Regions from separate parts of the Deinococcus cellulosilyticus NBRC 106333 genome, predicted to be linked through region 2. Evidence: riboswitches for the same ligand, from Rfam matches in the RefSeq annotation. Region 2 holds a riboswitch; the other holds the start of a gene.
The links. Region 2 has a riboswitch for S-adenosylmethionine ahead of metX (homoserine O-acetyltransferase MetX). Riboswitches for the same ligand answer to the same signal wherever they lie in the genome.

Region 1 (16,125 bases), on a different contig from region 2:
CGACCAGTGCGACGCGGCGCTCAGCGCGAAACGGGCCGCCCCGTGAGCGCGTAGTCAGAGCAAGAAGGCCGTCCCGCAAGCACGTTTTAAGGTCAAGAAAGGGCCGAGGGCCGAGGGCAGATGAGATGCTTGTCCTTAAGCTTTTTCTGCTTTCTGTGGCTTGGGGTGAGCCAGCGGCCCACCCCTACGGGTGACTTCAGGCCAGCAGCTGATACCCTTTCAGCGTCAAAAACTCCTCAAACCTCTCCTGATCCAGCAAGTCCAGATAGAGCTTTGCAGCCTGATCGAGAAACTTTGCCTGTCTGGAATTCAGGGCCTTCAGGTGGGCGAGTTCTTTTTGCAAGATGGCGTTCACGCGGGCCAGGGTGATTTTGCGTCCGGTCTGGGTGTGCTGCTGGTGGTGAATCCACTGCCAGAGCTGAGCGCGGGAGATTTCTGCAGTGGCGGCGTCTTCCATCAGGTTGTGGATGGGAACGGCTCCGGCCCCCTGCAGCCAGGCAGCCAGGTACTGCAAGCCCACTGAGATGTTGGTTTTCACCCCTTCATCGGTGATGTCTCCAGTGGGGACGGTGAGCAGGTCTTCAGGGGTCACTTCCAGATCTGGGAGTTGTTTGTGGATCTGGTTGGGGGCAGGCATCAGGCGGTCAAAGACTTCAAGGGCAACCGGAACCAGTCCGGGGTGGGCGACCCAGGTGCCGTCGTGTCCGTTCAGGGCTTCACGTTCTTTGTCAAGGCGCACCTGCTCAAAAGCTTTCTGGTTGGCTGTTTCATCGTGCTTGACAGGAATGAAGGCACTCATCCCTCCGATGGCCGGGGCACCCCGTTTGTGGCAGGTCTGGATGGCGAGTCTGGAGTAGGCGGTCATCATGGGGGTGGCCATGGTGACTTTCGCCCGATCTGGCATCACAAAGTCTGGATCATGCCTGAATTTTTTGATGATCGAGAAGATGTAGTCCCAGCGGCCACAGTTGAGGCCAGCAGAGTGCTCGCGCAACTCATAGAGAATCTCGTCCATCTCGAAGGCTGCGAGGATGGTCTCGATCAGGACGGTGGCTTTGATGGTTCCTCTGGGGAGGCCCAGGTGCTCCTGGGCAAAGAGAAAGACCTCGTTCCACCAGCGGGCTTCCCGGTGACTTTCCAGTTTGGGCAGGTAGAAGTAGGGGCCTGAGCCCTGACGGAGCAGTTCTTTTGCGTTGTGAAAAAGAAAAATCCCGAAATCGAACAGGCTGCCTGAGATGGGCTGGCCCATCAGCATCACATGTTTCTCTTCGAGGTGCAGCCCTCTGGGGCGCACTTTCAGGGTGGCCGGGGTTTCGTTCAGGCGGTAGGTCTTCCCTCCTCCTTCAAAGGTGATGGTTCTGCGCACGGCGTCACGCAGGTTGATCTGGCCCTGGATGCAGTTTTCCCAGGTGGGGCTGCTCGCGTCTTCAAAATCGGCCATGAAGACTTTTGCACCACTGTTGAGGGCATTGATGATCATTTTGCGGTCCACGGGTCCGGTGATTTCCACACGCCGGTCCAGCAGGTCCTGTGGGAGGGGTGCAATCTGCCAGTCTTTTTCGCGAATGAAACGGGTTTCGGAAAGAAAGGTGGGGTGTTTGCCGCCTTCAATTTCACGCTGGCGTACGGCGCGTACAGCAAGCAGTTCCTTGCGGTCACTCCCGAAGCGCCGTTCCAGATGGAAGATGAATTCGAGGGCTTCAGGAGTGAGGATGGACGCCTGTTGGGGCGTCAATCTCGGGGTGTGCAGCCACTGGGTCTGTGTCATTTTGCCCTCCTTGGACCCCAGAATAGGCCTGCAGTCCCTGGTTTGGACCCGGTTTAAATGTGGGGGTGGTAGAGGACAGACCTGGACTGCATAAACCAGGCTGCTGGTATACAAAGGCAGGGAGTAAACCACGGGGACCGGAGCACTACAACAAATCTTTGTGTCGACATGACATATAAGACCACTGTCCCAAGTGGTATCAACGCACCCTTGGTGTCACCAATCTGAAAAAGTCTGAAATCAAATCTGTCTATACAAATTTGAAAAACCATTGCATAATGCCATTACTATACCGGTACACAAATCCTTACATCTTTGTGACGTTCCAAAAAACGTCGCTGGAGAGAGGCCTGCGGCAAACCTGTCCGCACCTCTCCAGCCTGTCATTCGCCGGGACCTCTTTCCTGTCTGCGTTGTGTCCGGTCCATTTTCCACAGGATGAACACGTGCCCACAGAACCCCGATGTCCGTTCTGTGTCTGGTCCTGTGCTGCATTCAAAGGAGAACCCTGATGAAACAAACCCTTTCTTTTGCTGGCCTGATCTCACTGGGCCTTCTGGCCTCCTGTTCAAGCCCCTCCATTGAGGTGCAACAACAGGTGACCGACCCCCACTACATGGATTTCAGCAGCACCCCCAACTTCCAGAAAGTGCAGGTGCACTTTGCAGGAAACGAACACCCCAGCACCATCCACGCCTACGAAAAAGACGGGAAGCTGATGTACCAGGGAGACATGCTGATCGCTGCCGATGCAGAACACCACAAGGTGTCTCCCCAGGCCGCCATTGTCACCACCAGGCCCTGGAGCAACAAGACCATCCCTTATGTGATTGATGGCAGCCTCAGTGGTCAGACCAGCCTGATTCAGAATGCCGTCAACATCTACAACAGCACCACCAACGTGCGCTGGGTGCCCCGCACCAATCAGGCCAATTACGTGCGGTTCTTCAAAGGAAATGGCTGTTATTCCTACGTGGGCATGATCGGAGGCGCACAGGACCTCTCACTGGGCGATGGTTGCCACAGCCAGCACACCGCGCTGCACGAGATGACCCACGCCGCAGGGTTGCACCATGAACAGACCCGCTCGGACCGCGACCAGTGGATCACCATCAACTGGCAGAACATCCCTGCAGACTGGCACAGCCAGTTCCAGATCAACAGTGAGGCCAGACCCCACGGCACTTACGACTTTTACAGCATCATGCACTACGGACTGTACTGGGGCAACAACCTTGCCATGACCCCCAGGGTGGGCGGCGTGGATTACAACCGGGTGGGCAATGGTCCCAACCTCACAGCCACCGACATCTCCGGCATCAACACCATCTACCCGGGCAGCACCGGTCCTGCCACCAGCATCACCAACGGAGGGGTCTACCGCATCCAGAACCTCGCCAGCAACAAGTGTCTGGATGTGGACAACGTGTCCACGGCCAATGGGGCCAGTGTCAAACAGTACAGTTGCATCGAAAGAAACACCCTATACAACCAGGATTGGCGCTTCAAGCAGGTGAACACCGCAGAAGGGGTGTACTACCAGATTCAGGCGGTCCATTCCAACAAGTGTGCTGACATTTCAGGCATCAGCAAAACCGCCGGAGCCAAACTGGTCCAGTGGGACTGCCACGCCAACCCCGATGATCCCGGCCTGAGAAACCAGCTTCTGCGTCCTGCACAGGTTGCCACCGGGGTCTGGCAGTTCGGCTTCAAACACTCTGGCATCTGCCTGGATGTGCCCTCCTCAAGCACCGCAGATGTGCAACTGCAACAGTGGACCTGCAACGATTCCAATGCCCAGCGTTTCCGCCTGATTCCTGTCTCACACTGAATTTCGATTTCAAAAGGCCCTGGAAATCGCAGGGCCTTTTCTGTTTTCTGGAATACGGCATCTGGCGGAGGGACCAGAAGCTCATGTTATTGTTGACAGGAGAGGTAAACCATGAAGAAAACCCTGCTGCTGGGAATGCTCCTCACTGGAAGTCTGATCGGAAGTGCACTGGCCACCACCGTGGCCGAGGTCAAAAAGAAAGGAACCCTGGTGCTCGGAACCGATCCACAGTTCCAGCCTTTCGAATTCACCAACGACAAGGGGGAAATTGTTGGCTTTGACATCGACATCGCCAGAGCCATTGCGAAAGACCTTGGCGTCAAACTGGAAATTCAGAATGTGGGTTTTGGACAACTGATGCCCGGCAGTGTCACCTCGAAACGGGTGGACATGGCGATCTCTGGCATCACCATCACGGATGAGCGGGCCAAAATTGTCTCTTTCAGCAAGCCCTATTTCACCAGTGCCCAGGTCTTCATTGCCAAAAACGGCAACCCCAGAAAGCTGGGCTGGCCCCTGAACTCACTGAAAGGCAGAACCATCGGGGTACAGTCCAACACCACCGGCTTTTATTTTGCCGATGAGAACCTGAAAAAGCTGGGGGCCACCCTGAAAGTCTACGATGATTTTGCTTCTGGTCTCAGCGACGTGCAGAACGGGCGCATTGATGCCATCGTTGGCGACAAGCCCACCGTGGATTACCTGAAGAAAGCGCGGGCAGGTCAATTCGTGCAGGCAGGCAAAGACCTGGTGTCCGAAGATTATGGCATCGCTTTTGCCAAAAACAGCGATCTGGCTCAGGCTGCCAACAGGACGCTGGACCGCCTGAAAAAGAGTGGGGAGTACCAGAAACTCATCGAAAAGTGGATTGTTGCGAAATAAAACCTGCAGGTCTCAGGGGAGTGGCAAAACCACTTCCCTGTTCTTTTGCTTCAAATCCGATGTCACAAAGAATGTGTTACCATCACAACGACAGATGAAAATCACCTCTGTGACAATCAAAGCATCAAGCAGGCCATCCACTTCTGAAAGTCACAGACAGGGTTTGACAATGTCATGGAGGAAAAGGAATGATTCACACTTCAAGATGGCTGTTTGCAGGCTTTTTTCTGGGTCTGCTGGTGGCCTGCAATCCCCAGGTTCCACAGGAAGATCGGGGGCCTGCTCCCCGTTTTGATCGGGTTCCCAATTCGGCATGCCCGTTCTTTCCGGGCACCACAGCACCGCAGAATGTGGAATGCGGATATGTGGTGGTCAAGGAGAACCGCAACAAGCCCGATGGACGCAACATCAAACTTGCGGTGGCCCTGATTCACAAGACCCCAGGACAGAAGACCGCTACCGCCACCATCAACCTTGAAGGTGGACCCGGAGGCACTTCTGCCTGGCGGGCTCCGATTCTTGCCACCACGAAAAACAAGTTCAGTCAGGACTGGCTGGCCACTGGAGATGTGATTGTTTACGACCAGCGTGGTGTGGGCAAATCGCTTCCCTCTCTGTCCTGCCCCTATCCACAGACCGAGGCCCAGTGCTTCCAGAATGTCAGCAGGGTTGCCGATCCCGGCCAGTACACCACCCGCAACAGTGCAGCCGACATTGCCGACATTGCCAGTGTGCTGGGGTACAGCAAATTGAAGGTTTACGGCAGCTCTTACGGCACCCAGCTTGCCCAGCGCCTGATGCGGGACCACCCTGAGAAAATCGACAGTGTGGTGCTCGATGGCGTTGTTGACCCTGAGCAGCCGTTTGTCATTGATGGGCCGGGCCGCTTCAGTGAGGCTTTCCTGAACCTCAATGCAGACTGCCAGCAGGACAACGCCTGCAAGACCGCTTACGGAAACCTGCTGGACACCCTGAAAGCAGTGCTGCAGGATCAGGACACCCACAAAATCATGGTCACCCTGCTGGACGACCAGATGAGGCCTGTGTATGACCAGGGCCAGCTGGTGCAGTTCCAGATGACCAGCAGCATGTTCCTGGGGGTGTTGCGGCAAATCACCTACTCTGAGCGGTTTGTGCCTCAGATTCCTGCCTTGCTGCAACAAGCCCAGAAGCGTCAGTACAGCAGATGGTCCCAGCTTGTTTACCTGCTCTACGTGCTGGAGGAAGAAGATGACTTCAGCGAAGCGGTCTACAACTCCGTGCTCTGCTCGGACATCGTGCCTTTCACCAGCCTTCAGGCCGCTCAGGAAAAAGAAAAGCAGCTCGTTGAACCCTTCAAATCGCATTACCAGGGGTACAACCAGTACGCCTTCAACATCTGTGCAAAATGGCCTGTGCCTGCCTCTGACGCCCAGGCGGCCCAGCGCACCCCCAGTGCCCTGCCCACCTTGCTGCTCTCTGGGAGGTTTGATCCCATCACCCCGGAAAGCCAGGCCCTTGGGGTGGCGCAGGCCCTCAGCAACAAACGACTGGTGTATGTGCGTGATGGGGCCCATGGGGTGGTCTACCCTGCCTGGAACACCAGCAAAAAATCCTATGATTCCAGCTGTGGCACCCAGATCATGCGCGATTTTCTGCTGAACCCCCAGCAGAATCTGGCCCGGCCCTGCACCGAAACGCCTGTGGTTTTTGTCCTGCCTGGTCAGGTGCAAAAGCAGGGCTTGCAGCAGGGCCTGATCGAGGCGCTCAAAGATCTGCCTCTGTTGCCTCCACTGGAGCCTCTGCCCCACCTGCCCTTCAGGTGAACCAGACTTGACAGGCACCCTGCGGGGTGCCTGTTTGCCCATAAGCCATCTGTCCTGAAAATAGTTGATAAAACTTGTTGACAATAAAAGCCTGTGTCCCGTACACTGGTTCCCACGTCAGGACCTCCTGACGCTCTTATCCCGAGTGATGCGAGAGACCTGACTCCTTGACCATCACAGCAACCGGTTCCCATTGCAACACGGTGCTCTCAGACCCGCCAGGATGGCAGGAACGATAAGGGAAGGCATGGACGACACCCCATCCCCTTCTCGAAAGCGCAGACAACGATGTCTGTTTTCACGAGAGGGGGATTCATTTATCCCCAATCTCTCAAAACAAGAGCCGCCATTTTCAGATCCACATCTGGGAGGAGACCCTTTTATGCCAAAGTTTGAGACCCTGCAGGTTCATGCCGGACAGACCCCCGACCCGACCACCGGGAGCCGCGCCACCCCCATCTACCAGACCACCAGTTACAATTTCAGAAACGCCGAGCACGCCGCCAACCTGTTCGGCCTGCGGGAGTTCGGGAACATCTACTCCCGGATCATGAACCCCACCAACGAGGTTCTGGAAAGCCGCATTGCCGCTCTTGAAGGTGGAGCAGCAGCCCTTGCCGTGGCAAGCGGCCACGCCGCCGTGCTGCTCAGCATCCTGACCCTGGCGCAGCAGGGAGACAACATCGTTTCCACCCCCAACCTCTACGGTGGGACCTACAACCTGTTTAAAGTGACGCTGCCCCGACTGGGCATCAACGTGAAGTTCACCTCCTCCGAAGAAAGACCTGAGGAGTTCGCTGCCCTGATCGACGAAAACACCAAAGGGGTGTTCCTGGAGTCCATCGGGAACCCTGCCCTCAACATCCCTGACCTTGCAGAAATTGCAAAAGTGGCCCACGAAAAAGGGGTTGCTGTGCTGGTGGACAACACCTTCGGGCAGGGCGGTTACCTGATCCGTCCCATCGAACACGGGGCCAACATCGTGATTCACAGTGCCAGCAAATGGATTGGTGGTCATGGTCAGGCCATCGGTGGACTGATTGTGGACGGGGGCAACTTCAACTGGGCCAACGGACGCTATCCCCTGTTCACCGAACCGAGCCCTGGCTACCACGGCCTGAAGTTCTGGGATGTCTTTGGGGAAGGCAATCCCCTGGGCCTCCCCAACATTGCCTTCATCATCCGTGCACGGGTGGAGAACCTGCGCGACCTGGGCACCACCCTGAGCCCGCACCACTCCAGCCTGTTCATCACGGGTCTGGAAACCCTGTCTTTAAGGGCAGAGCGCCACATCCAGAACACCCACAAACTGGCCGAATACCTGAGCAGCCATCCCGAAGTGGAACGGGTCATTCACCCCGACCTGCCGTCCCACCCCCACCATGCCCTTGCCCAGAAGTACTTTCCGAATGGGGCAGGCAGCATCCTGGGTTTCGAACTGAAAGGGGGACGCGCTGCAGGGGAAGCCTTCGTGAACAACGTCAAACTGGCCTCTTTGCTCGCCAACGTCGGAGACACCAAAACCCTGGTGATTCACCCCGCAAGCACCACCCACAGCCAGCTTTCTGAGGCCGAACAGCGTTCCGCTGGCGTGACCCCCGGACTCGTGCGCATCTCGGTGGGCATCGAGCACATCGATGACATCATTGCGGACATCGAACAGGCCCTCAAACAGGTGCCAGCACTGGTTTAAGAATCCTCCTGTTTTATGCTCTAAATTTTTGTGTCCACACAGTCCCCTGAACCTCCAGGGGACTGTTGCTTTGGTTTTTTATCCAGTGGCCTCTGCAGAATGGACCACCATCAAGAGATCCTGGCATCCATCCCAGACCTTCAAGGTTCCTTGCTCCACCAGCAAAGAAAGCTGTGCTTTAAAAGCATCGAAGCCTTCTGTGCCCTCAAGATGTTCCAGAGACCTCCACATCATCCACGGAACAATCAGATCGTGTCGGTCACCTTCCACGCTCAACCAGTCCCACGCCACCACCTGACCTTCCAGCAGAGCAGTACACCCCAGACCGTGAAAGTGGAACTCCAGACCTTCAAGCTCTCCGTGGGCCGGAAAAGCCTCCCCTGCGTTTTCTGGTGAAATGTGGGCGCTGTATGCAAGCTGCAGCCTGTGAATCACCTCTCTGATTCGGTTCTGATACAGACTGTAAAGCTGCATGAAGTCCGCTTCTGGCGTCATCTTTGATAAGGTCCCGCATAATTCCTGAGGGCCAGTGCTCCCATCAGATAAAACACCGCACTGAGGCCCATAAAAGCCAGCAGGTACACCACATTGCTGTAATTCAGGGCCGCAAAAAGGGCTGGAACGGCTGGAGCACTTCCCAGACGGATGGCCACCGTGAGGGCACTTTTGAAGGAGGCCTCTTCCTGATAAGCCCGTCCAGCCATGCCCAGCACGGCTCCGGACAGCACCACACTGAGGCCCATCCAGATCCAGAAATACAGGGGTTCCCAGGTGTGCCGCAGAAACAGCACGCCAAGCAGGGCAATGGGAACGATCAGCACCAGAAAGGCCAGCAGGTACACGGTGCGCAAAATGGGCAGGGCCTGTTCTCTGGAGGGCTTTCCTTTTGCTGCCCTGAGCTGTTCAACCAGACGCATTTACACCAGACTCAGGACAGGCAGGGCTTCGGGCTGTGCAGAGGCCTCTTCAATCTGCACGGGGGTTCCGAATTCGATTTCCTTGCGCAACACAGCAAGGCAGGTGTCTCCCAGGCTGATGCCCGTGGTGCCCACCACTTTTCCGTCCAGGGTGATGTCGGCAAAGCTGGGGATGTCCTCGCCGCGCAGGCGGACCAGATGGTTGCGGGCATTGCCCCTGGCCTCGATGCGGGCCATGATCTCCTGCCCGATGTAACAGCCTTTCTGGTAGCTGACCGCAAATTCCATCCCGCACTCCTGGGGCAGGTATCCGGTGAACCCATCGATGTAGGCGTCTGGAATGCCTGCCAGGATGCGTTCCATCTGCAATTCTTCCCAGGCGGCCTCTTCCAGCTTGATGAAATCATGGAAGTCCAGCACCTTGCTGCGCAGCAGATGGATGTCCAGACCCACCTGCTCGCTCCTGCGGATGCGGGACACCAGCACCGTGAAATCCTCTTCCCACTGGATGTGCTGGGTGTCCGGTCCTTCCCTGTTCCAGCCCGGCAATTCTCCCTCGGGATCATCGCCCCACATGTGGAAGGTGGCGAGGGTTTCTGTGGTGTCTTCGATGTCCACCTGATCGAAAATGATGTATTTCCTGAAGCGTGCCGCCAGAATGGCCGCCTCATTCTCGGGCAGGTGCACATACAGGTCGCTGTCACGGCGGTACACCTGGGCCACGTGCTCAATCTGCCCTTTGACATTCAGAAACAGGGAGGGAACCCGCCCGGGGGTGGGGGCATTTTTCAGATGCCCGGTCATCTGGCCGGTCAGGAAATCCAGCCGGTCCGCTCCGGTCACACGCAGGCTTGAACTGGGAATGCGGGTATAACGTACCATGAAATCAAGAATACGCCCTTTCTCCTGCGTCAAGCGTTCAATACTCCACAAAGGGGGTCCCCATGGAAAAACTCCGTCAACCCAGCCTGCTCCGCATCCAGATTCTGGGCGGCCTGTGGGTGCTGATGCTCCTTGTTCTGCTGTTCAGCCTGCTTCAGACCGGTGTCGATGTCAACATCCTGCTTGCCAGCCATTTTGTGCGCATGACCTACCTGAATGCCCTGGTGCTCTCTGCCCTGATGGCCGCCTACATCGTGATCCAGCACAACAACTGGCTGCGTTTCCCTTTTGCTGCACTGACCCTGTTTTTTGGTGCTTTTGCCCTGCTGCCCTACCTGGTGATCCGGGACCTGATGCACCTCAGGGATCAGAAGCCTGCCCCTCCTCGCTGAGCAGGGTGCTTTTGCGTTTGGCCTGGTACATGGCCTGATCGGCCACATGGTACAGGGCATCTTCGGTTCTGGCCTCCTGGGGAAAGAGGGCCACCCCGGAATTCACCCGCACCGGAAAATGCACAAAGCGGTGTCTGAGGGTGTCTTGCACCTTCAGGACGATCCGTTCCACCACAGAGCCATCTGCCAGGGTCAGCAGGGCAAATTCATCCCCTCCCAGGCGGTAGGCTTTGCCCATGCCACGTGAATGCATGCGAAGGGACTCTGCGACAGCAGCCAGAACCTCATCTCCAGTCTGGTGCCCGTGGGTGTCGTTGATCTGTTTGAACTGCTGGATGTCCACAATCACCAGTGCAAATGGGCTTCCGGCAGTGATCCGCTCATCAATGTCATGCATGAAGGCCCGGCGGTTCCCAAGGTCGGTCAGGGCATCGGTGTGGGCCAGTTCATTCAGGTCATGCCAGAGTTCAGCGTTGGAGATGGCAAACCCCAGGTGCTTGGCGAGGAGTTCGGCAAAATGCAGGTCTTCCTCATCAAAGAAGTTGCCTTCGTAGGACTGCCAGGACAGGGCACCCACCGTGCCCTTCTGGGTGCGAAAGGGCACCCCAAGCCACGAGCGGGTGGTCAGGGCAGACACCTCGGTGAAAGTCGAGCGCACCACGAAATTGCGGGTCCGCAGGAAAGACTGGAAATCTCCGGTCAGGATGGTCTCTCCGCGCAGCACACACTCAACCAGACCGTCTTCTCTTCGGGGACTGGTGAGCTGGGTGTGAATCCCTTCCTCAAGCACCTCGATGTTGAGGAGGCCAGGGTGTTTCTGGTTGATGAGCGCAATCAGCATGATCGGAACCCGTGCCACACGGTGGGCCAGCTGGTACGTGCTTTTGATGATTTCCGAAGTGGTCTTGTCGTCAGAGATCAGCTCAAGAATTTCGAAGATGGCCTGGTAACGGGCGATGCGTTGCTCGGTCATGCGCTGTGGTGCCCCTCGTTGCGAAGTAATTCAGCTTAACATGGTCTGAAAGATTTTCATGTGTTGAGGGGCCGAGAGCCGACGGCCCTTGGCATCTCAAGATTTGAATAATGGAACCGCTTCAACGTAGAATACCTTCTGTAAGGAGACAAACCATGAAGAAACTGCTGTTCGCGTTCAGCGCGCTCGCCAGTCTGACCTGTGCCCTGGCCCAGTCCCTGCCTGAGGGCACGGCCAGAGTCCACTACTTCCGTCCTGATGGGAACTATGAAGGGTGGGGACTGCACGCCTGGGAAGATGCCGATGTGACTGTCAGCTGGGACAAGCCCCTCCAGCAGACGGGCAAAGATGCATTTGGTGTTTACTTTGATGTCAAGCTGAAAAATGATGCCAGAAAACTGGGTTTCATTGTGCACAAGGGGGATGACAAAGATCCCGGTCCAGACCAGTTTCTGGACCTGACCCAGAGCAAAGAGGCCTGGATTGTGTCGGGCAGCAGCAAGGTCAATGTCACCCTGCCTGACACCGGACAGCCCAAAGTGAATCCCAACGCCAGACCCGCTCCTGCACAGCCGGACAACACCCTGCGCATCCATTACAACCGTCCGGATGCCGTGTATGAGGGATGGGGACTGCACCTGTGGGAGGATGCTGCCGTGTCCGTTGAGTGGACCAAACCTTTTGCACAGACCGGAATCACCGATTATGGGGCTTTCTGGGATGTGCCCCTGAAAAACGACGCTGCAAAAGTTGGATTCATTGTGCACAAGGGAGACGACAAGGACCCCGGCCCGGACATGATGTGGGACAAGAGCCTGCCCAGAGAACTGTGGCTGGTTTCCGGTTCCAGCAAGCTCTTCACCGAGAAGCCCGACCTCAGCAGGCAGGCTGTGGGGGACCTCTCGAAACAGCAGGCCCACTGGCTCACAAAAGACATGATTGCGATCAAGGCAGGCAGTGTCAAAGAAGGAGCCAAATACCTTCTGAATTTCGACATCAATGCAGGCCTGAAGCTGTCTGCAGATGGGGTCGAGGGGGGTCGCAACATCGAACTGGATTTCGTGTCCAGGGGCCTCAGTGAGGTGCTGGCCCAGAAATTCCCCCACCTGAGGGAGTATGCCGTTCTGAAGATCAAAGAGCGGGACCTCAGCAAGATCCCCAACATTCTGGCCGGTCAGGTTGCCGTTTCGGTGATTGGCACCGACAAAAAGCCCATTGATGCCACCGGAGTGCAAACATACGGCGTTCTGGACGACATGTATGCCTACTTTGGCACGCTCGGGGCCACTTTTGACAAGAGCAACATCAACCTGAAGCTGTGGGCCCCCACCGCCCAGTCGGTGAAGCTCTTCTTGTACAACAACGCCAACGATGCGGACCCTGCCGACCAGATCGAGCCCAGCTTCAACAATGGGGTGTGGAGCACCACCATCCCCAGCAAGTGGAAAAACAAGTTCTACCTGTACCAGGTGAGTGTGTTTCACCCCATGACTGGAAAAATCGAGACCAGTCTGGTCACCGATCCCTACTCTGTGGCCCTGTCCCTGAACAGCAAAAAAAGCTGGCTGATGGACCTCAATGATCCCGCCACCCAGCCTGCAGGATGGGCAGCCCTGAAAAAACCTGCGCTGGACAGACCCACCGACCTCTCCATCTACGAGCTGCATGTGCGGGATTTCAGTGCTGCGGATGCCACCGTTCCGGCCAACACCAGAGGCACCTATCTGGCCTTCACCCAGCAGAACTCTGCAGGCATGAAGCACCTGAAATCGCTGGCGGCTGCAGGCCTGAAAGCCATCCACCTGCTGCCCACCTTCGACATTGCCACCATCAATGAGAACAAACCAGACTGGAAAACCACCCCCGACCTGACTGTGTTTGGTCCTGCCGACACCCGACAGCAGGAAGAGGTCAGCAAGATCAAGGAGCAAGACGCCTTCAACTGGGGCTATGATCCCTACCATTACATGGTTCCAGAAGGCTCTTACGCAGTGAGCCCCACCAACCGCACAAAAGAGTACCGCCAGATGGTGATGGGCCTCAACCAGGCAGGCCTGCGGGTCATTCAGGACGTGGTGTTCAACCACACCAATGCTGCAGGCATGGCAGAAAAATCCGTGCTGGACAGGATCGTTCCCGGGTATTACCACCGTCTGAACCTGGATGGAGGCGTGGAGAACTCCACCTGCTGCGCCAACACCGCCACCGAGCACAAGATGATGGAAAAACTGATGCTCGACAGCGTGGTGTTCTGGGCGAAAGCCTACAAGGTGGACGGCTTCCGTTTCGACCTGATGGGTCACCACATGCTGCAGGACATGAAGAACGTGCGCAAGGCCCTGGACGCCCTGACCCTGGCAAAAGACGGGGTGGACGGCAAGAAGATCTACGTCTATGGCGAAGGCTGGGATTTCGGTGAGGTGCAGGGCGGCAAACGGGGCGTGAATGCCACCCAGCTCAACCTGTACGGGACAGGCATCGGCAGCTTCAATGACCGCATCCGGGACGCACTGCGCGGCGGAAGCCCCTTCACCGACCCGCGTGAACAGGGCTTTGCCACCGGACTGCTGACCTCCTTCAATGGCTTTGGCGTGACCGCCGGGCAGCAGGACCGCCTGAAAAACCTCACCGACCTGCTGAAAGTGGGCATCTCGGGCAACCTGAGGGACTTCACCTTCAAGAACGCCGCTGGAGAGACCGTCAAAGGCAGCCAGGTGCTGTACAACGGCAACAGTGCTGCAGGGTATGCCGCAAACCCCGATGAGGACATCAATTACGTCAGTGCCCACGACAACGAGACGCTCTTTGATGCCATCCAGTGGAAAGCCCCTGCGAATGCAGATCTCAACACCCGTGTGCGCATGAACAACCTCTCCCTCAGCGTGATCATGCTCTCCCAGGGCATTCCCTTCTTCCATGCCGGAGATGACCTGCTGCGCAGCAAGTCGCTGGACCGCGACAGCTACAACTCCGGGGACTGGTTCAACCGTCTGGACTTCAGTTACCAGGAGAGTGGCTGGGGTGCAGGCCTGCCTGTGGCCGAGAAAAACCAGGACAAGTGGGACCTGATGCGTCCTCTCCTCTCCAACCCTGCCCTCAAACCCGCCAGCAACCACATCCTGCGGGCCAGGGACCACTTCCAGGACCTCCTGAGGGTGCGTTACAGCTCTGACCTGTTCAGGCTTGCCACCGCCAGAGAGGTGCAGTCCGCCCTCAGCTTCCTGGAAACCCCCGAGAGCGTGCTGGCCTACACCCTGACAGGCAAGACCAGTGCCAGCAATCCTTACAGCAAGATTGTGGTGGTCTTCAATGCCAGCCCCAGCATGCAGAGCGTGCAGACCGGTGTTTCTGGCCTGACCCTGCATCCGGTGCTGCAGAAGAGCACCGACAGCACCCTCAAGCTGGTGCAGGTGAGTGGAACCCAGGTGAATGTGCCGGCCTGGACCACGGCTGTACTTGTGAAGTAGACAGTTCACAGACATGCAAAAGCATGTGGTGATTCGCGAGTAAAAAAACTTACTGCCCAGAGTGGCTTCCTCTTCTATCCTGGGAGGAAGCCGCTTCTTAAATACACCTTCAGGACATGAGCCAAAGCGTTCTGAACTGTCAACTGTGAACTGTCAACTGTCTACTGTTGAGAAATCTGTTGGATTTTTCGGGTTACAATTTAAATCAAGTTCACTTACAGAACAAATGTCTGGCCCACAGACGCTGGACACATGACATCCAGGCACCAGAGGAGGCTTCACTTGATTCCCTTCCACAAAAATCCACTTGGACTTCCCAGGGTTTCTTCCACACTCCGGCAGATGCTGCAGGGGGTGCAGGGCTGGATGTTCCTGGTGTCTCCCGAGGGCAGGGTGCTGCAGGTCAGCGAGACCGCCATTCAGGACCTGAAACTGGGCGAGCGCCTTTCCGGGATGCCCCTGCAGGACCTCGGTTGCTGGACAGCAGACAGCAGACAGCGGCTGTCCCAGCTGTTCAGCCAGCCCCTTTCTGGAGGACAGGAATTGCATCTGGAACTGGTGGGGCATGCACGCATCCCGTTCACACTGACGCCGATTCAGGGGGCCACCGGGAAAACCACCAGTGTGATCCTTGAAGCACACCCCCGCATGGATGGAAGTGCCATTCAGGGTGTCCTGGAACATGCCCAGACGGCCCTCGCGGTGGTGGATGCACAGGAACAACTGGTGTGGGGGAACCGCAGGCTCTCACAACTTCTGGGGGTTCCCCATGAGGACCTGACGCAGGTGAACCTGCCGAAGGTGGTGGGCCTGAGCCTCGAAGATGACACCCTGAACGACCTGCAATTTCACACCAAATGGCTGCGTGAAGACGGTCAGGCCGTCTGGATTGCGGTGGGGGTCAGTCAGGTGACGCTGGAAGACAGCACCACTTACACCCTGCTTGAGCTGCAGGACGCCACCTCCGAACTCGCCATGCGACAGGAACTTGAGGGCATGAAAAGCCAGCTGGAATTTGCCCTGGAGAGCAGTGGGGTGGGCACCTGGGAGTGGGAGGTGCAGCACAACACCCTCAAGTGGGATGCCCGCATGTGCGAGATGTACGGGATTCGCAGCGAGGAATTCACCGGGCATTTCGAGGACTGGCCCCGTCTGGTGCACCCGGAGGACAGTGCCAAGGTGGTGGGTTTCACCTTCCAGACCCTGAACGGACAGGCCCACGAGGCCGAGTTCAGGATTCTCTTGCCCGATGGATCGGTGCGGCACACCAAGGTGGTGGCCCACCCGATCAAAGACGAGGCCGGGCATCCCCTGAAAATCATGGGCACCAGCTGGGACATCACCCGCGAGAAACGCATCGAGCTGGACCTGCGCGAGGCACACCGCATCGCCCAGATTGGCAGCTGGAAGTGGGATCTGGTGCACCGCACCCTGGACTGGTCTGAGGATTTTCGTCGCATGCTGGGGTACACCTCTGAGGGGCCTGCTCCCGATGTGGAAACGCTCACTTCCCTG
Region 2 (16,125 bases):
GGATGAACCTGCCTGATGCTCTGCTGGTCCTCAGTTGAGAAGTAAAAATTCAGGTGCTTCAAAAACACAGGGTCTAAAGTCCTGTGTTTTTGTTTTGATGCACATCCTTACCGATATAGAGCATTGTTCACGGTTCTGGTGTGATGGTGGTCATGCAGGCAGAATGTGTGAAATGCTACGCTGCATATGAATGAGAGATGAGGCTGAAGCAGTTTTCTGCGCATTTCCTGAAGGTTTCAGGCCTCCATCCTGAAACCTTCAGGAAAGAAGTTCCAGGCCCTTTGCAGACAGGACATTTTTGCAGTGCTCAAGCCCTGCCCTTTTCGATCCATCCCCAACCATGCTGGAATCATCCCAGGACTTTTAAAGTGTTCTCTGCAAAAGAGACCCCATGGAGCACCAGAGCCAACCAGGCACCAGAATGTCCTGGACAACAAGGAGGAAGAATGAAACTGAAATCGATCACACCTGGAATCAATGCGGTGGCATTGACCCTGATTTTGACGGCCTGTGGTGGAGGTGGAACCATACCTGTTTCCTCTCCAGCTGCCCCTGATGTGGTGGTGGCTGTTGCCAGGGCTGGAAAAGTGCAGATTGTCTGGGAAAGCAGCAGCACCAATGTCAAGGGTTTTGAGATCTACCGTGAAACCTTGCCCAAATTGCAAGGCCTTCAGGTGAAACCTCTGGCTTTCAATCTGGTGGGTACTGTCACAGCAAACACCCGAAGCTTCTTTGACCAGAATGCAGTGGCAGGGGAAAACTACCGATATGCTGTGGTTGCTGCAGGAGAGAAAGAAGATTCCAATCCCACCTTCTCCACAACCATTGCTGCCCAGCCAGCAGATCAGACCCACTTCTTTCTTCAGGGCAAAGTGGGTTTCTTCACCCAGGGATTGGACCAGCAGCAAGCCGGGCAGCAAACCGAAAAACTGTTGACCAGAAACACCATCTCTGGTCAGGCCCTCAGTCAGGATGTGATTCCAGGTCGTTTCCTGGTCAAGTACCGCACCAGTGCGACCATCAGCAAACAGGGAAGCATGCAGGTGGCCGGTCAGGTATTGAAACTTCAGCGGAGCCTCGGTGATACGGGCATCCAGTTGCTGGCCTTTGATGGAGCCACCCGCAGTGAGACAGCCCAGGTTTTGGCTGCACTGAAAGCAGACCCCAATGTGGAGTTCGCTCAGCCTGATTACATGATGTATCCCATGGCAACGCCAAATGACACCTTCTACAAGTTCCAGTGGCATTACAATGCCATCAATCTGCCTGCAGCATGGGACATCACCACGGGCAACAATGTCACGGTGGCTGTGGTGGACACAGGAATTCTTAAAGAACACCCGGACATCAAAGACAAACTGCTCCCCGGTTATGACTTTGTGACCCTCACCCTCAACACTCCCACCGGCGATGGGGATGGACGCGATCCTGACCCTGAAGACAACGGAGATGCAGAGTCCACCTCCTACCACGGAACCCACGTGGCTGGAACGATCGCTGCCTCCACCAACAACGGCAAGGGCGTGGCTGGAGTTTCCTGGGGAGCAAAAATCGTGCCTGTGCGTGTGCTGGGCCTGGAAGGCGGGAGCCTTGCAGACATCATCGATGGTGTACTCTGGGCAGGTGGCGAACATGTGGATGGCGTCCCGGACAACAAGAACCCGGCCCAGGTCATCAACATGAGCCTGGGTGGTAAGGCAAGCTGTGCAGACCTGCCTGCTTATCAGGCCGTCTTTGACAAGCTGGCCGCCAAAGGCATTGTGGTGGTGGTGGCTGCCGGGAACTCCAACGATGACGCCAGTCTGTACAGCCCCGCCAGTTGCGGTAAAGTCATCACGGTGGGTTCCACAGGATTTGCAAACGACCGTTCCACGTTCTCCAACTTCGGCGCACGTGTGGATGTGATGGCTCCTGGAGGTCAGATCAACGAGGACCGGAACGGAGATGATCAGCCTGACGGCGTGCTCAGCACGGGCAAAGACGACGACTCCGGGCAATTCGCATACACCTGGCTGCAGGGAACCAGCATGGCTGCACCTCACGTGGCTGGCGTGGTGGCCCTGATGAAAAGCCTGAAGCCTGGCCTCACTTACGCTGAAGCAATTAAGGTCCTGAAAGATACGGCCATGCCGCTCTCGAATGGTCAGTGTCGTGTCACAGGTGGCTGTGGTGCTGGTCTGATCAATGCACAGAAAGCCTTGCAGGCGCTTAAAGCTGCACCTGTGCAGGATGTCAGTGTGGTGTTGGATGATCCGGTGGTTTCACTTGAACCCGGAAGCACCACATCTGCCGACCTGCACCTCAACATGACTGGTGGTTTTGCTCAACCTGTCGCCATCACCCTTGAGAATGTGAGCCCCAAACTGCAGGCGCAAGTGGTCAACCTTGGGGGCAACAAATTCCGTGTGGATGTCACTGCTGCAGCAGGATCAGATGGTCAGTACATCATCACTGTGAAGGCCACTTCGGGTGCACTGGTGAAGAAAGCGCAACTGAATGTGCAGGTGAAACCCAGTGCCCTGAATGCCAAGGGTGTGTATGTGATTGCCTGTGCCCTGACCAATGATCCCGATGATCTTTGTGATGACACTTTCACCATCCGCAAACAGTTTCAGGAGTCTGTGAGACAACCCAGTTACAACATTGAAATTGATCCCGATCATCTTTATATTCCTCTGGGCTGGCTGGATAAAAATGAAAACAAGGAACTCGACGACGGAGATTACTGGGGATTCTACACCGATGGTGGTGATCTGGTCATTCTGGGTGCAGGATCGATCAACATTGACATTCCGCTGGAACTCTACCAGGAAAACAATGCCATGGGCCTGAAGAGCACCACCTTCAGCAAAGTGCAACGCATGGTGCAGGAATCCATCAAATGATGCAGTGATGTTCGAGCATGAAAAGAGCCCTGGAAAACCTTCCAGGGCTCTTTTTGATGGACAGCTCAGGGGGCCAGCGTAAAAGGTTTGGTGAAAGTGACTTCGCGCTGCTGGTCATATCCTGCCACTTTGTTGCCAGTGTAGGCCGGAGTGGATTTCTCACTTGGCAGGATGTCTCCGGCACCATAGTGGTCTCCACCATAAATGCCTGCATAGCCATTTAAGATTGCGGGTTTGTCGGCCAGGCCCAGTGAAGTCCAGGGAATGATCACTTCGGTGGTGTATTCGGGCGCACTGCCTGTGGTCTCATAAAAGAAGTTTTCGTTGAGGTCGACGGTGTTGCCATTGGTGAGGCGCAATTCAGGTTCGTTGTTCTGGTACTGGGCCACAAAGAAGTCTATCCCCAGATTGAATGTGGCCTTGCGGGGCCAGGCATTCAGGGCATCGGCGTTGGTGAACCCTCCTGTTTTGTGATCGAAGTGCAGAATGGCGGAGTTGCCAGAGGCCCGATAGACGTAACCCAGATACAGGTATTTGCTGTCTGCATCCACCCGGATTTCTTTGAGGATGTTGTCATTTCCGAAACCTGTGTCATAACCACCGGGTGCATTGGTGAGGGTCAGTTTGGGTGCAGTCCAGTCTGAAAGGTCTCCATCAAGGGTGTATTTGGAGCCTACGATGGCCAGGGCGAGGTCCACATTTGCATTCTCACTGCCGCTGCTGGCCCTGATGGTTTTGGAAGCATAGCCATTCTTGCTGGCAGTGATGTCCACGGTTTGACTGTCGGGCAGGGGAAGGTAATAGCTGCCATCTTTTCGACTGACGGCGTAATAATTCTGGGGTTCCAGGCTGCTGTTCAACAATGCCTTCTTGAGTGGCTTCCCTGCACTGGTGACTTTACCAGAGATGAAACTGCTGGGGGCAGACAGGGTGATGAAGTTGTAGACCCCCTGGTAAGTGTCGGTGAGATCGTCTGGGATGAACACCCGGTCTCCCTGACCAGCACCTTCGTAGCCGGAATTCTTGGCTGTGCTGCTGTCATCGCCAAACTTGAACACCACAGGTTTGAACAGCGGAAGCTGCTGGGTCACCGTCCAGATGCCGGGCTGGCCTGCTTTTTCGGTCATCTGGTATTCCTGCTGCCCGTTGTCAAAATGACGCACTTCCACATCGGCATCTCCGAGCGCCCGTGCATCTACCGTGAAGGTCACACTGGACAGCACAGAGGGATTGGGTTTGGCGGTCAGTGTGGGAGCATTGACCGCTTCTTTGCCATTTTTGCCCACCCCAACCACTTTGAAGGTGTAGGTCTTGTTGTTGTCCAATCCCAGCACCAGCATGTGGTTCTGGGTGGTGGACACCGGTTCGAGATTGTAAGGGGTGAACTGTGTGCCGTTCTCACTGACGTAAACACGGTACCCGGCAATGTTGGCATCTTCTGAGGGTGTCCAGTTGATTTTGACCCCATTGGTGCCCGATTGACTGGTCAGGTTGCTGGCTGCACCAAGGGTGGGATCTGTGCCAGGGGCTGTTCCCACTTTTGCGCTGAGAATCAATGCGCTGTGTTTCGCCACATTTCCGGTGAGGTTGCCATCCGCATCAAGGTTGACGGTCAGGGGTTTCCCGGTGAGTTCACTGAGGATTGATCCTTTTGCGAAAGTCCCCAGCAACTGCACTTTTCCTGCGGCCAGGGTGCTGAGGTCGAGGTCGGTGTTGCTGTTGTTGATCAGCACCACCACCGGATCTGCCCCTTCCAGGGTGCGGCGGTAGGCCAGCAGGGATTTTCCACCATTGGTTTCGGGACGGGACAGAATTTCCTGTTTTCCCGAGCGCAGCGATGCACTCTTCTTGCGTGCGTCACTGAGGGCTTTGATGCGCTCATCCAGGGTGTTTTCGGCCAGCTTTGAGAAATCCATGTCTTCGCGGCTGGTTTCACCCAGCACATTGTTGTAAGCGTCCCCCTTGCCGATCATGCCGATTTCCGTGCCATAGTACACACTGGGTGTGCCCCGTGAGGTGAAGATCAGACTGAGGGCCAGATCCAGGCGTTCTTTGGCTTCTGCCACAGGCACACCCCGGTCCACAGCTTCACTCATGAAGCGTTTCACATCATGGTTGTCCACCAGGGTGACCAGTTTGTTGGGATCATTGTAAAGGCTGTCCTGGTCAAAGATGCGGGCAACGGCGTTCAGGTTGCCGCTGGCTGTGCTGAGGTTTTCTTTGAGGGCAAATTGCAGGGGGAAATCAAACAGGGCAGGGGAGCCCAGGTCATTGATGAACTTCTTGTTGAAGTTGACATCGCCCACCAGAACCTCACCCACGGTCCATATCTTTGCGGGATCTGCCACACCGCCATTCGCAAAGAATTGCTTCCAGTACGCATCGGGCACGTGTTTCATGGTGTCCATGCGGATGCCGTTGATGCCCACTTCTTTGATCCAGTAGGCCACAGTGTCGTTCAGGAACTTCGTGACTTCAGCTTTTTCCTGTTTGAAGTCTGGGAGTCCAGCCAGATCACAATCCACATCTTTGTTGGTGCTGGCGTTGCAGTCTGCGGCAGTGTTGAACCAGTCTGGATGGTCTTTGGTCAGCTGCGCTCCGTAGCCTGCATGGTTGATCACCATGTCCTGAACGATCTTCAGGCCTCTGGCGTGGGCAGCACGGACCAGATCCTTGAGGTCCTGCAGGGTGCCAAAGTGGGGGTCCACTTTCAGAAAATCTTCGGCCCAGTAGCCATGGTACCCGGTGTGGTATTTGCCCTTGTTCGGTCCATCTCCTGCAAGCTGTCCGGGGACCTGCAGGTAAACGGGGGAGATCCAGATGGCGGTGACGCCCAGCTTTTCAAAGTACCCCTCGTTGATCTTCTGGGTGATGCCTTTGAAATCTCCGCCATGCCACCCGATGGGGTTGGTTTTGTCTGCTGTATCTCCTGTTCGGGTTTTGGTGCCATTGTCGTTGCTGGTGTCGCCATTGGCAAATCGGTCTGTCAGGGCAAAATACAGCACATCCTGACCATTGATGACCGGACCGGGATTGGTGACAGGGGGAACATTTGTAAAAAGATTGCAGCTGGAAAGGGCCAGAGCGAGGGTGAGGCCTGCAAGTGCATGCTGAAGCCGGAACCGTTGCCGGTTCCCATTGCTGGGTTGTTTCATATGGAAACGCTACCAAATGGCTGAAATTTTGCCTTTGATAGTTTTGAACATGGCTATACAAATCTTTTCAGAGAGGGGAGAATGCAGTTGGCAAACCCAATGGGCAACACAAAAAAATCGGCCCACGCGGGCCGAAATTGAACTGGAAGAAATTGGAAACCCAGGTCAGCTCAGGATACCCTGCACCTGCTGCATCACGCGCTCTGTCACCTGCAACATTTCGCCCGAAACCTGGTCCCTATCTGCCCGGAATTCGCTGTTCAGGTCTGCATCATATTTGAGGTTCATGTCCACCGTCAGCAGGAAAGCCTGTCCTGCGCCCTGCAGCACAGCGACACCTGCCCCCACATCGCTGATGATGCTGTTGTGGGCCAGAGCCGCTGCCCGTTCCCCCAGTTGCAACGCGCGAAGCACGTCTTTTGCCGCTTCCAGAGGGGTGAGGGCTGCGTTGCGCGTGGCGTCTTTGACGGCAGTCTTGCGTTCCTCGGTGCCTTTTGGAAGCTTCAGGGCATCCATGTAACGCTCAAAAGCAGCAACATCCCGGTCCGCATGGGTTTTCAGGATGGTGAGCAGTTCACGGGCCTCGATGAGCAGGGCATCAATCCCAGTCACATCGGCATTCTTTTTGGGCTTAGAGATTTCCAGGGCCATGATGACCAGCCCCAGACCAAAAGATGCGGTGAGTCCAGCCACAGACCCTCCACCGGGGGTTGGGGCATCGCTGGCCGTCTGGTCCAGCAGTTCCTGAATTCCCTGATTCCACAGGCTCATGCATGACCTCCAGTGACCACGAGGTCCTCGGCCTGAAGTTCGAGTGCACGGACAAAATTCTGGAAGATCAGGGCACTGGTGACCACCCCGACCCCTCCCGGCACCGGAGAGTAGGCTTTCAGCATGGGGTAAATGCTGGGGTCCGCGTCTCCTTTCAGACCATCGTTGATCACGTTGATGCCTGCATCAATCACGATCTGGCCCTCGGTGATGGCTTCTTTTCTGAGGAGGCCATGTTTGCCCACACAGACGAAAATCACCTCGCAGTCCTTCAGAGTGTCCCTGACTTCGCGGGTGTGTTCTGTCACCACGGTGACGGTTGCTCCCCGGTTGATCAGCATGCTGATCAGAGGTCTCCCCACGGTGCGCCCTGGGCCAATCACGGCAACCCGTTTGCCGATCAGGGGTCCCTGCGTCTCTGCCAGCAGAATGCAGGCGTTCGGGGTGGGGGCCAGAATGGCTTCCTTTTCCCGCCCGGTGGCGATCAGGGACAGGTTGGCAGGGGAGAGTCCCTCCACATCCTTGTGAGGAGCAATTCTGGACAGGGCCTTCTCGGGGTCCAGGTGGGGGGCCAGAGGGAACTCCAGCATCACCCCCTGGTACTGTTCGCTGTCCGAGAGGTTGTGGAGGGTCTGTTCCAGTTCTTTCTGGGACACCTCTGCTCCCAGATCAAAGACCTCCAGACCGATGCCCAGGCTTTCTGCAGTGCGTTTCTTGCTCTGCACGTAAACCAGACTGGCCGGGTCACTTGAGGCCAGCACCACTGCCATTTTCGGGACGATGCCCAGACCATTCCAGCGGGCAATTTCCAGCTTGACGTTGTACTTGATGTCCCTGGCGGTGTCTTTTCCGTAAATCGGCTGCATGTTCCCTCCCTGCTCAGTGCCGGAAGTGACGCACACCGGTGAAAACCATGGCGATGCCCAGTTCATCTGCAGCCCTGATGCTGTCCTCATCCCGGACCGACCCTCCAGGCTGAATGATGGCGGTGATGCCTGCTGCGGCAGCAGTGCGCACCACATCATCGAAGGGGAAGAAGGCATCACTGGCGAGCACACTGCCCTTTGCGTGGTCGCCTGCATGCTCAATGGCCTGCTCGGTGGCCCAGATGCGGTTCACCTGCCCCACACCAATCCCGGTGGTGCGTCCATCCTTGCCGATCACAATGGCATTGGATTTGACATGCTTGACGACCCTCCAGGTGAACAGCAGGTCCTGCAGTTCCTGTTCGGTGGGGGCTCGCTTTGTCACCACGCTCTGCTGAATGCCCTCCAGACCCAGGGTGTCTGCTTCCTGCACCACAAAGCCACCATTGATGCGCTTGTAATCCAGGGTGGGCTTTGGAGCCTGTGCGACTTTCATCAGGCGCAGGTTCTTCTTCTTGCTCAGAATCTCGAAGGCTTCAGGGGTGTACTCAGGCGCAAGGATCACTTCCAGGAACACATCTTTCAGGGCACGGGCAGTGTCAGCATCCAGGGGACGGTTCACCGAAACAATGCCCCCGAAGATGCTCACAGGATCGGCCTCGTAGGCACGCTGCCACGCTTCTGCCAGGGTGGAGGCGGTGCCCACAGCGCAGGGATTGGCGTGCTTGACCCCGACCACGGTGGGTTCATCGAATTCGGAGGCGAGGTTCCAGCAGGCTTCCGCGTCGGTGTAGTTGTTGAAGCTCATGGCCTTGCCATGCAAAACCTCGGCATCGAGCACCGCACCCTTCTGGCTGCCTTCGCGGTACAGGGCAGCTTTCTGGTGGGGGTTCTCGCCGTAACGCAATTCAATCACCCTGTTCAGTTCCACGGTTTTCTGCTCAGGCAGACCTGTGGAAGGGGCAAGGTAATTGGCAATTGCAGTGTCGTAAGCAGCAGTGTGCGCGAAAGCTTTCTGAGCCAGGTATTTTCTGTATTCAGAAGTGACATTTCCGAGGTTCCCCAGGATTTCGCTGTAGTCTGCGGGGTCCACCACGATCAGCACGGACTCATGGTTCTTGGCACTGGCGCGAATCATGGCAGGCCCACCGATGTCGATGTTCTCGATGGCGTCCTGAAAGGTCACATCCGGTTTTGCAATGGTTTCACGGAAGGGGTACAGGTTCACGCACACCAGATCAATGGGGGTGATCTGCTGCTCGTTCAGTTGCGCCAGATGCTCCGGGGTTCTTCTGGCCAGAATGCCCCCGTGCACAGCAGGGTGCAGGGTCTTGACGCGGCCTTCCAGAATTTCCGGGAATCCGGTGATTTCGGTGACGTACCGCACGGCCACACCGGCATCTTTGAGGGTTTTGAAGGTCCCTCCGGTGGAGATGATCTCAAAGCCTTTTTCGACGAGACCTTTTGCAAAGTCCACGATGCCACTCTTGTTGCTGACAGACAGTATTGCGCGCACGAAATAGCCCTCCTATGGGAAATCCAGCTGTTTCGCCCAGGCGTGCGGCAGGTTTGTGTTGCGGCTCCCCCGTGGTACTCCACGCTTCGCCAGTCACCGCAACAGGCTTTACCAGTCTACCAGAATTGAGATCGAGGCAGGACCCCTCCAGATCAAAACCCCTGCAACTCCAGCAGTTGCAGGGCACAGGCCATTCAGGATTCAGGGCGTGTTGAGTTTTACGGCTTCTGCCATCCCTGCTTCAATGGCCGTTCCAGCGTTCTCAGAGCCGATGTTGGTTGCTCCAAACAGAATCAGGTTGCTTTTGGGAACCAGAACCATGCGTGCATAATTCAGGGTGTTGCTGCCATCGTGGCCCAGAACCACACCTTCCGGGCTTTGCTGCACCACCCAGCCGTAACCATAATCATCACCGTGGTGGTCTTTGTGCAGTTCGCGGTAGGTGTCGGGTCTGAGCAGTCCCTTCTTGCCATTTTCGCCATTCAGGTGGTCCTGCAAATAACGGACCAGATCCGACATCGGGCAGCGCACATTGTCAGCCCCATTGATGACCTCGGTGTTTCCAGCAATGGTTTTGTTCTCCTGGGTGGGATACACAGGGGGAATGGCTGATGGGAGGTTGTTCTTGAGGATGTGCGGCCAGGGCTGGGTCACTTTTGAGGTGTCCCAGGTGAAACCTACACTGCAGTTTTTCATCTGCAGGGGCTTGAAGATGCGGAGGTCCAGCAGTTCTTCATAGGGTTTTTTGCCCACCTGCTCTGCAATCATGGCCAGCAGGGCATATCCAGCATTGGAGTATTCAAAAGCCTTGCCTGGATCATGCTCCAGTGGGGTTTGCAGCAGTGTCTTCAGGAAGGACGCTTTGCGGGTCGCCAGTGGAATGCTGCCATCCCACCAGGATTCATCTTCCATCAGGTTGGCCACAATGCCAGACCGGTGGGACAGCAACTGGTCGATGGTGATGTCCTCGTACGCCTTGAGCATCTTCATTCCTGGCAGCAGGTCTTTGAGGGTGTCATTGAATGACAGTTTCTTGTTTTCAACGTAAGTGGCAATCAGGGTGGCCGTGAAGGATTTGCTGATGGACCCAAGGTGATGCACATCCTGCAACGTCACTTTCTCAGGTGATCCATACTTGCGCACGCCACTGGTGGCCTGGGTGAGGATCTTGCTGTCTCTGGCGATCACAATGCTCAGGGAGGGCAGTTTGTATTGTGTGATGATTTCTTTGGAGCGCTCTTCAAGCAGCATTTCCGGGGTTCTGGTGGGTGGCTGGGGGTTGGATGGCTGAGAAAGCCCACCCTGACATGCGGTCAGCAACAAAGACATGAACAATAAACGTTTCACTCTTTCAAGCTAAACAAGAAAAATGAGAATTCGATCAGCACTGTAACGAAATGCAGGTGCATTGGACCTGCATGATGTTCGAAAGCAAGATGTTTTTCCAAGACAGGTGTTTTTCACCCAGAGGACCGCTGCCCATCTGCCCTTTGCTGTATTGACACTGAAAAGCCCAACCCCGTACACTGGCATTTAGCCTTCCACAAGGAGGCGACTCTTATCCAGAGTCGGCGCAGGGAACTGGCCCGCAACGCCGCAGCAACCGGCCCTCATCACGGTACGGTGCTCACCAGCCCGAACGACCACGATGGTCCCATTCGGGGACGATAAGAGAAGGGCGTAAACGACCATTTCCCCTTCTCAACACCACGAGAGGGGGAATCTTTTTTCCCCCACCACCACAACCGTTTTTCCTGGAGGGGAGCACATGCGCTTCGAGTTCGCATTCGAGACCGATGAGGGAGCCATCCCGTTTACGTTCGTCGCCAAAAGCCAGCACGACTACACCATCACACCCAGTTACAAGTGGTTCTTTGAAAGAGAACCCCTGATCCTGGATTCGGGTCGGACCCTCAGCAACATCCGGGTGGGTTACCACACTTATGGAAAGCTGAACGAAACCCGCGACAATGCCATCCTGGTGTGCCATGCCCTCACCGGAACCAGTGCCGTGCACCGCTGGTGGGCCGACATTTTCGGGGAAGGGAAGACCCTGGACCCCACAAAGCACTTCATTGTGTGTTCCAACATCCTGGGGGGGTGTTCAGGAACCTCTGGACCCAAGGAAATCGGTCTGGACCCCATCACCATCCACGACATGGTGCGGGTGCAGAAAGAACTGGTGCGGGACCTCGGCATCAAGAAACTGACGGTCATTGGTGGGAGCATGGGCGGCATGCAGGCGCTCGAATGGGTCAGAAGCTACCCCGAGTGCCTCAAAAAAGCCATCATCATTGCTGCACCCCCCCGCCACAGCGCCTGGGCCAAGAGCTTCAATGTCTCCCAGCGCAACGCCATCACCAGTGATCCTGACTGGAAGGGCGGCAAATACCTGGAGCAACCCCATGGACTTGCCATTGCCCGCCAGATCGCCATGATCAGTTACCGCAGCCCCGAATCCTACCAGATGACCCAGGGCGGGCAATCCAAGTTCAAACCCAACCAGAGCGCCATCCAGACCTACCTGGAGTACCACGGAGAAAAACTCCTCAAACGTTTTGATGCCAACACCTACCTGCTGATCACCCAGGCGATGGACCTCTTTGATGTCACCGAAGATGAACTGCGCCGCAACACCGTCCCCACACTGGTCATTGGCATCTCCACGGACATCCTGTACCCGGCCAGCGAAGTGAAGGCGATGGCAGACCAGATGAAGAACAGCGAATACTGGGAACTGCAGAGCCCACACGGACACGATGCTTTCCTGATTGAGGACGAGGCCTTGAACCAGAAGTTTCTGGAATTTCTGGCGAAGTGAAAGATGCAGAGGGCCCAGAGCTGAGAGCCGAGGGCAAAAGGCATCTGTAGGGGCGAGGCATGCTCCCTGAACATCAATCGTCCAGATCCTCAAAAAAGGATCTGGACTTTGTTGTCTTCAATGTTGCTTTATGGTTTTTCTGCCAGCTCTGCTGTTTCTGGATATCTCTCGACCCAGGCTTTCCATCCTTCTTCTGGATAGGCTTTTTTTGCTTCCGGGGCGAACAGTTTTGCGGCTTCCTGCTCGAGGTCCTCAAAGGGGCAAGGCACCACTTCTGTCTTTTCGTAGGCCGGGTGCATGTCCCACTTGATCAGGCGACCTGAGCCTCCCCACGGATCATCGCAGGCCCACACCACCCTTGCAAGCTGAATCATCCCGATGGCCCCTCCGCACATCAGGCAGGGCTCCAGGGAGGAGTACAGCGTGCACTCCTCTGGATTTTTCACCCGGCCCAGACGGTAGAAGGCCACCATTTCTGCGTGGGCGAAACTGGAGTCTGCGATTTCATGTGGCTGATTGGGCCAGGATTCGTGGGCGCGGTTGCGACCCTCTGCGATGATGTTGCCCTGACCGTCCACAATCACGCAACCAATGGGGGAGGACCCCTTTTCCACGCTTTCCCTGGCGAGTTCCAGGGTGCGCAGCAGAAAGGGGCGGTCCTCCGGTCTGACTTTACTCATCCTGCGAGAGGATCACGGCACTGTAGGGTCCCACAGAGACATGGGCATTGAAGGGCATGCCGTCCATTTCTCCCTCATTGGCAGTCACGTGGTTGCTCGGGACATTGTTGAATTCGCTGTCGTAGCCGTTCCAGTCGGAATTGAAGCGGACCTTCCAGAGGCCTCCACGTGGGAACCCGATGCAGAAGTGTTCCAGGGCTGTTCCAGAGAGGTTGACCACCACAATGACATCGTCTTTCGGGCCTCCCTGTTCAAAGCGGTGGTAGGCCAGCATTTTCTTGTCGATGTCGACCCGGTGCACCGTCACGTGGGGCCCTTTGAGGCCAGCGGTGGTCCCGGAGGCATTCTGTCTCAGCTGTTTGAGGTCCCGGTAAAGCTGGGTGATCCCCTGATTTTGTTCGCCGAGGGTCCAGTCGAGCATGTTGTTGTCGTCAAACCAGCCTCCGGCGAGCATTTCCTGTCCCTGGAAGATCATGGGAATGCCCGGGGAGGTGAAGGTGATGCAGGCCCCGAGGGTGGAGCGCTTCTTGGCGTAGTAACTGCCAGAATTGTTGGGCCAGATTTCTTCGGGGACCCGTGCATGTCCGTTGGCGACTTCATCGTGGGATTCGGTGTAAATCACCCGACTGAAGGCTTCATTGTTGTAGCAGTTGGTCACGGCGTTTGCCACGGCCTGGGTGTTGCGGTGGACATCCTCCTGCACGATGAGGGCCTCGCGCACCGGGTGCACAAAGCCAGCATCCCACTGGGCATCAAAGCCCAGACCCCCTTCAGAGGTGGGTGCAGTCACCAGGGCATTGCCGCGCAGGTCTTCTGCGATGGTGATTTTCCAGGGCTGTCTGGCCTCAATCTCGTCGTTGATCCAGCGCAACAGGCCCCAGCCTTCCTCAAGGTCGTCTCCGGGGTTCTCATTGCCCTGCACATTGCGGATGTAAGCTGTTGCATCAAAGCGCAGGCCGTCCATGTGGAATTCTTCCAGCCACAAAAGGGCGTTGTCCCGGATGTACTGGCGCACTTCTTCACGGCCATAGTCGGGGCGGGTGTCGCCCCAGGGGGTGGCTGAGCGCCAGTCATTGTAGAAGTAGATGCCCCCCTTGTCGTTCTCACTCCAGCCATCGAATTGCCAGAGGTCCAGGTCAGAGGGTCCGAAGTGGTTGTAGACCACGTCGATCAGGACAGCGATGCCTTTTTCGTGTGCGGCCTTCACAAAACGCTTCAGGGCATTGGGTCCACCATAAGCCCCTTCCACAGCGAAGGGGTGGGCAGGGTTGTATCCCCAGGAGATGTCCCCTGCAAATTCCATGGGGGGCATGATCAGCAGGGTGTTCACCCCGAGTTCAGAGAGGTAATCCAGTTTTTCGATGGCAGAATCAAAAGTGCCCCGCTCGCCTTCGGAGGCATTGAAGGTGCCCACATGCATTTCGTAAATGACCATCTCGTTCCAGGGTGGAACGCGGTACTCCTGCAGGTCGCCCCAGTCGAAGGTGGGGTCATAGACAATGCATTCGCCAACAGAACTGGTCACTTCACGGGCGTAAGGGTCCATCTTCCATTCGTCGAAACTCTTGTTTTTGATTCTGAACTTGTAGGTTGCACCCGGTTTCACTCCAGGCACAAAAACAGACCAGTAACCATTTTTTTCTTTTGCGAGCCGGTGCTCGGTTTTGTTCCAGTTGTTGAAATCTCCGCCCACACAGACAGCGGTGGCGTGGGGTGCCCAGACCCGGAAACTGACCCCTTCGGGACTGGGAATGGCTCCCATGCCCGGGATGTGGGAGGGCTCCACTTTCTTTTTGGTCTGCTTGGCGGGTTGATCCTTTGCTAAAGTCATGTCCTACTCCTCACTTGAAATGCCGGTTCTGGTGTGGGACCCATTTTGAACCATCACTCAGAATTTGATGATTGCAGCAAGAAATCTATGACCAATCGTACAGAGGAATGAAATAGACGGTGTTCAGCTCGGTCTTTTTGCTGCTTCGCCTACTTTCTCAGCTGAGCCTGCACATTTTGCCGCTCGCCTCTATTGATGCCATCCTGCACATGAAATTGTCAAGAGACAAAAAAATGGAGAAGATTTCTCCTCTCCAGCTGGGGCAGCAAAAATGCCTGTTTTGATTTGAAATTTTTTGTCAGGCCTCGCCCATCATCAGGCCCTCGATGGAGTGCTTCTGTGAGATGGGTTCGAGTTCGGCCACAATCCGGCACAGCAGATGCTGTTTCACCTGTTCTGGAAGGGCATCATGGAATTTCTGGGTCACCTGCAGGTCATGGCGCTCATGGTTGTTGGCTCCGGGAGCGTCTACACCCAGCACCAGCACAGGACGGGATTTGTTCGAGTGGTTGGCGGTTCCCCGGTGAATGGTCAGGGCAGAGCGCACAGAGATGTCGCCCATTTTGGGCATTTTCTGTTCTGCCCGTTCCTGATAGCGTGGGTAGAAGCTCTTGGGAGGGAACATCTCGTGCTCGAACTGTGAAGCGTCATCCCACTGGGTGCCAGGTGCGATTTCAAAAGGCCCCATGTCGGGTTCCACATCCACGGTGGTGACATTGAAGGCCAGTGAATTGAGGCGGCGACCCTTGATGGTGTCTTCAGGGGCAGGAAAATCCCGGTGCCAGGGCTGGTCCTGAGCGCCTGGGTTGGGCACGTCAAAACCAATCTCCACGATTTTGTAGTCCAGTCCGAGCACGGCCTCACACACGGTCTGGACCCAGGGATGGCCCACCAGTTCCACAAAGCCCCGGATGTCCTCTGGGTGGATTTCCACATAGTGGCGTTTGGGACCGCGACCAACAGCCCCGCCTGGACGTTTGAGTGCATCTTCGTACAGCACAGCGATGTCTTCACCGAGTTGCTGTGCCCACTCGCGGGAGAAAGCCCCTTTGAGTCCGAGGATGCCATCCCCATAGAGTGCGCCCATGATTCTGGCAATGTCGTACTGGGATGCTGGTGCCTGTACAGCTTCACTCATTTTGAACCTCCCTGGAATACCACCATATTGCAAGAAAACTCGTTATAAATCAAGTTTCTTTTAAAAAACCAGAGGCAAAGGCTGTTCTCTGCATTGTGAAAGTCGGAGGGCCAGAAGTGTTTGACGTAAAGCTGTGCTGTGTGCTGATGAATGAAAAACATGAGGCTTCGATTTTGTCTGAGCGCAAAACAGAATTTGCCAAGTGCAAATTCTGGTCTGGGTTCATCACTTGCTCATGCAATCTCGCCAATTTACTTGTTAAAAACAAAAAATCTGGTGACAAACTTGCGGGGTTTTTAACCCAGCAGGAAATAGCCCAGCAGGCCTCCAGCAAAGACCACCACATGGGCAGGGACCTTCATGACATGCAGCAGGACGAAGCTGGCAACCACCCACACCCACTCGATCCAGCTGGAGGGCCGGATGGTCCATCCAGCATCAAGCAGGGCTGCAAAAAGCAAA

Region 1: another riboswitch for S-adenosylmethionine. It lies ahead of DC3_RS13155 (O-acetylhomoserine aminocarboxypropyltransferase/cysteine synthase family protein); the one in region 2 lies ahead of metX (homoserine O-acetyltransferase MetX).

Annotation. Positions count from the first base shown of each region.
Region 1 covers NZ_BJXB01000011.1:81,681-97,805, reverse strand. Annotated here, with positions in the region: gene aceB (malate synthase A) at 197-1,768, opposite strand; gene DC3_RS13170 (M12 family metallopeptidase) at 2,280-3,599, shown strand; gene DC3_RS13165 (basic amino acid ABC transporter substrate-binding protein) at 3,711-4,481, shown strand; gene DC3_RS13160 (alpha/beta hydrolase) at 4,670-6,286, shown strand; SAM riboswitch class I at 6,420-6,528, shown strand; gene DC3_RS13155 (O-acetylhomoserine aminocarboxypropyltransferase/cysteine synthase family protein) at 6,669-7,979, shown strand; gene DC3_RS13150 (DUF6896 domain-containing protein) at 8,058-8,453, opposite strand; gene DC3_RS13145 (hypothetical protein) at 8,471-8,896, opposite strand; gene ygfZ (CAF17-like 4Fe-4S cluster assembly/insertion protein YgfZ) at 8,897-9,778, opposite strand; gene DC3_RS13135 (hypothetical protein) at 9,841-10,170, shown strand; gene DC3_RS13130 (GGDEF domain-containing protein) at 10,139-11,143, opposite strand; gene pulA (pullulanase-type alpha-1,6-glucosidase) at 11,299-14,610, shown strand; gene DC3_RS13120 (bifunctional diguanylate cyclase/phosphodiesterase) at 14,893-16,125, shown strand, end outside.
Region 2 covers NZ_BJXB01000002.1:247,715-263,839, reverse strand. Annotated here, with positions in the region: gene DC3_RS03450 (EcsC family protein) at 1-16, shown strand, start outside; gene DC3_RS03445 (S8 family peptidase) at 447-2,885, shown strand; gene DC3_RS03440 (alpha-amylase family glycosyl hydrolase) at 2,951-6,040, opposite strand; gene DC3_RS03435 (cyclodeaminase/cyclohydrolase family protein) at 6,206-6,811, opposite strand; gene DC3_RS03430 (bifunctional 5,10-methylenetetrahydrofolate dehydrogenase/5,10-methenyltetrahydrofolate cyclohydrolase) at 6,808-7,677, opposite strand; gene purH (bifunctional phosphoribosylaminoimidazolecarboxamide formyltransferase/IMP cyclohydrolase) at 7,691-9,193, opposite strand; ZMP/ZTP riboswitch at 9,221-9,300, opposite strand; gene DC3_RS03420 (serine hydrolase domain-containing protein) at 9,395-10,540, opposite strand; SAM riboswitch class I at 10,749-10,867, shown strand; gene metX (homoserine O-acetyltransferase MetX) at 10,962-12,014, shown strand; gene DC3_RS03410 (nucleoside deaminase) at 12,143-12,694, opposite strand; gene DC3_RS03405 (alpha-amylase family glycosyl hydrolase) at 12,687-14,525, opposite strand; gene DC3_RS03400 (phytanoyl-CoA dioxygenase family protein) at 14,824-15,663, opposite strand; gene chrA (chromate efflux transporter) at 15,960-16,125, opposite strand, start outside.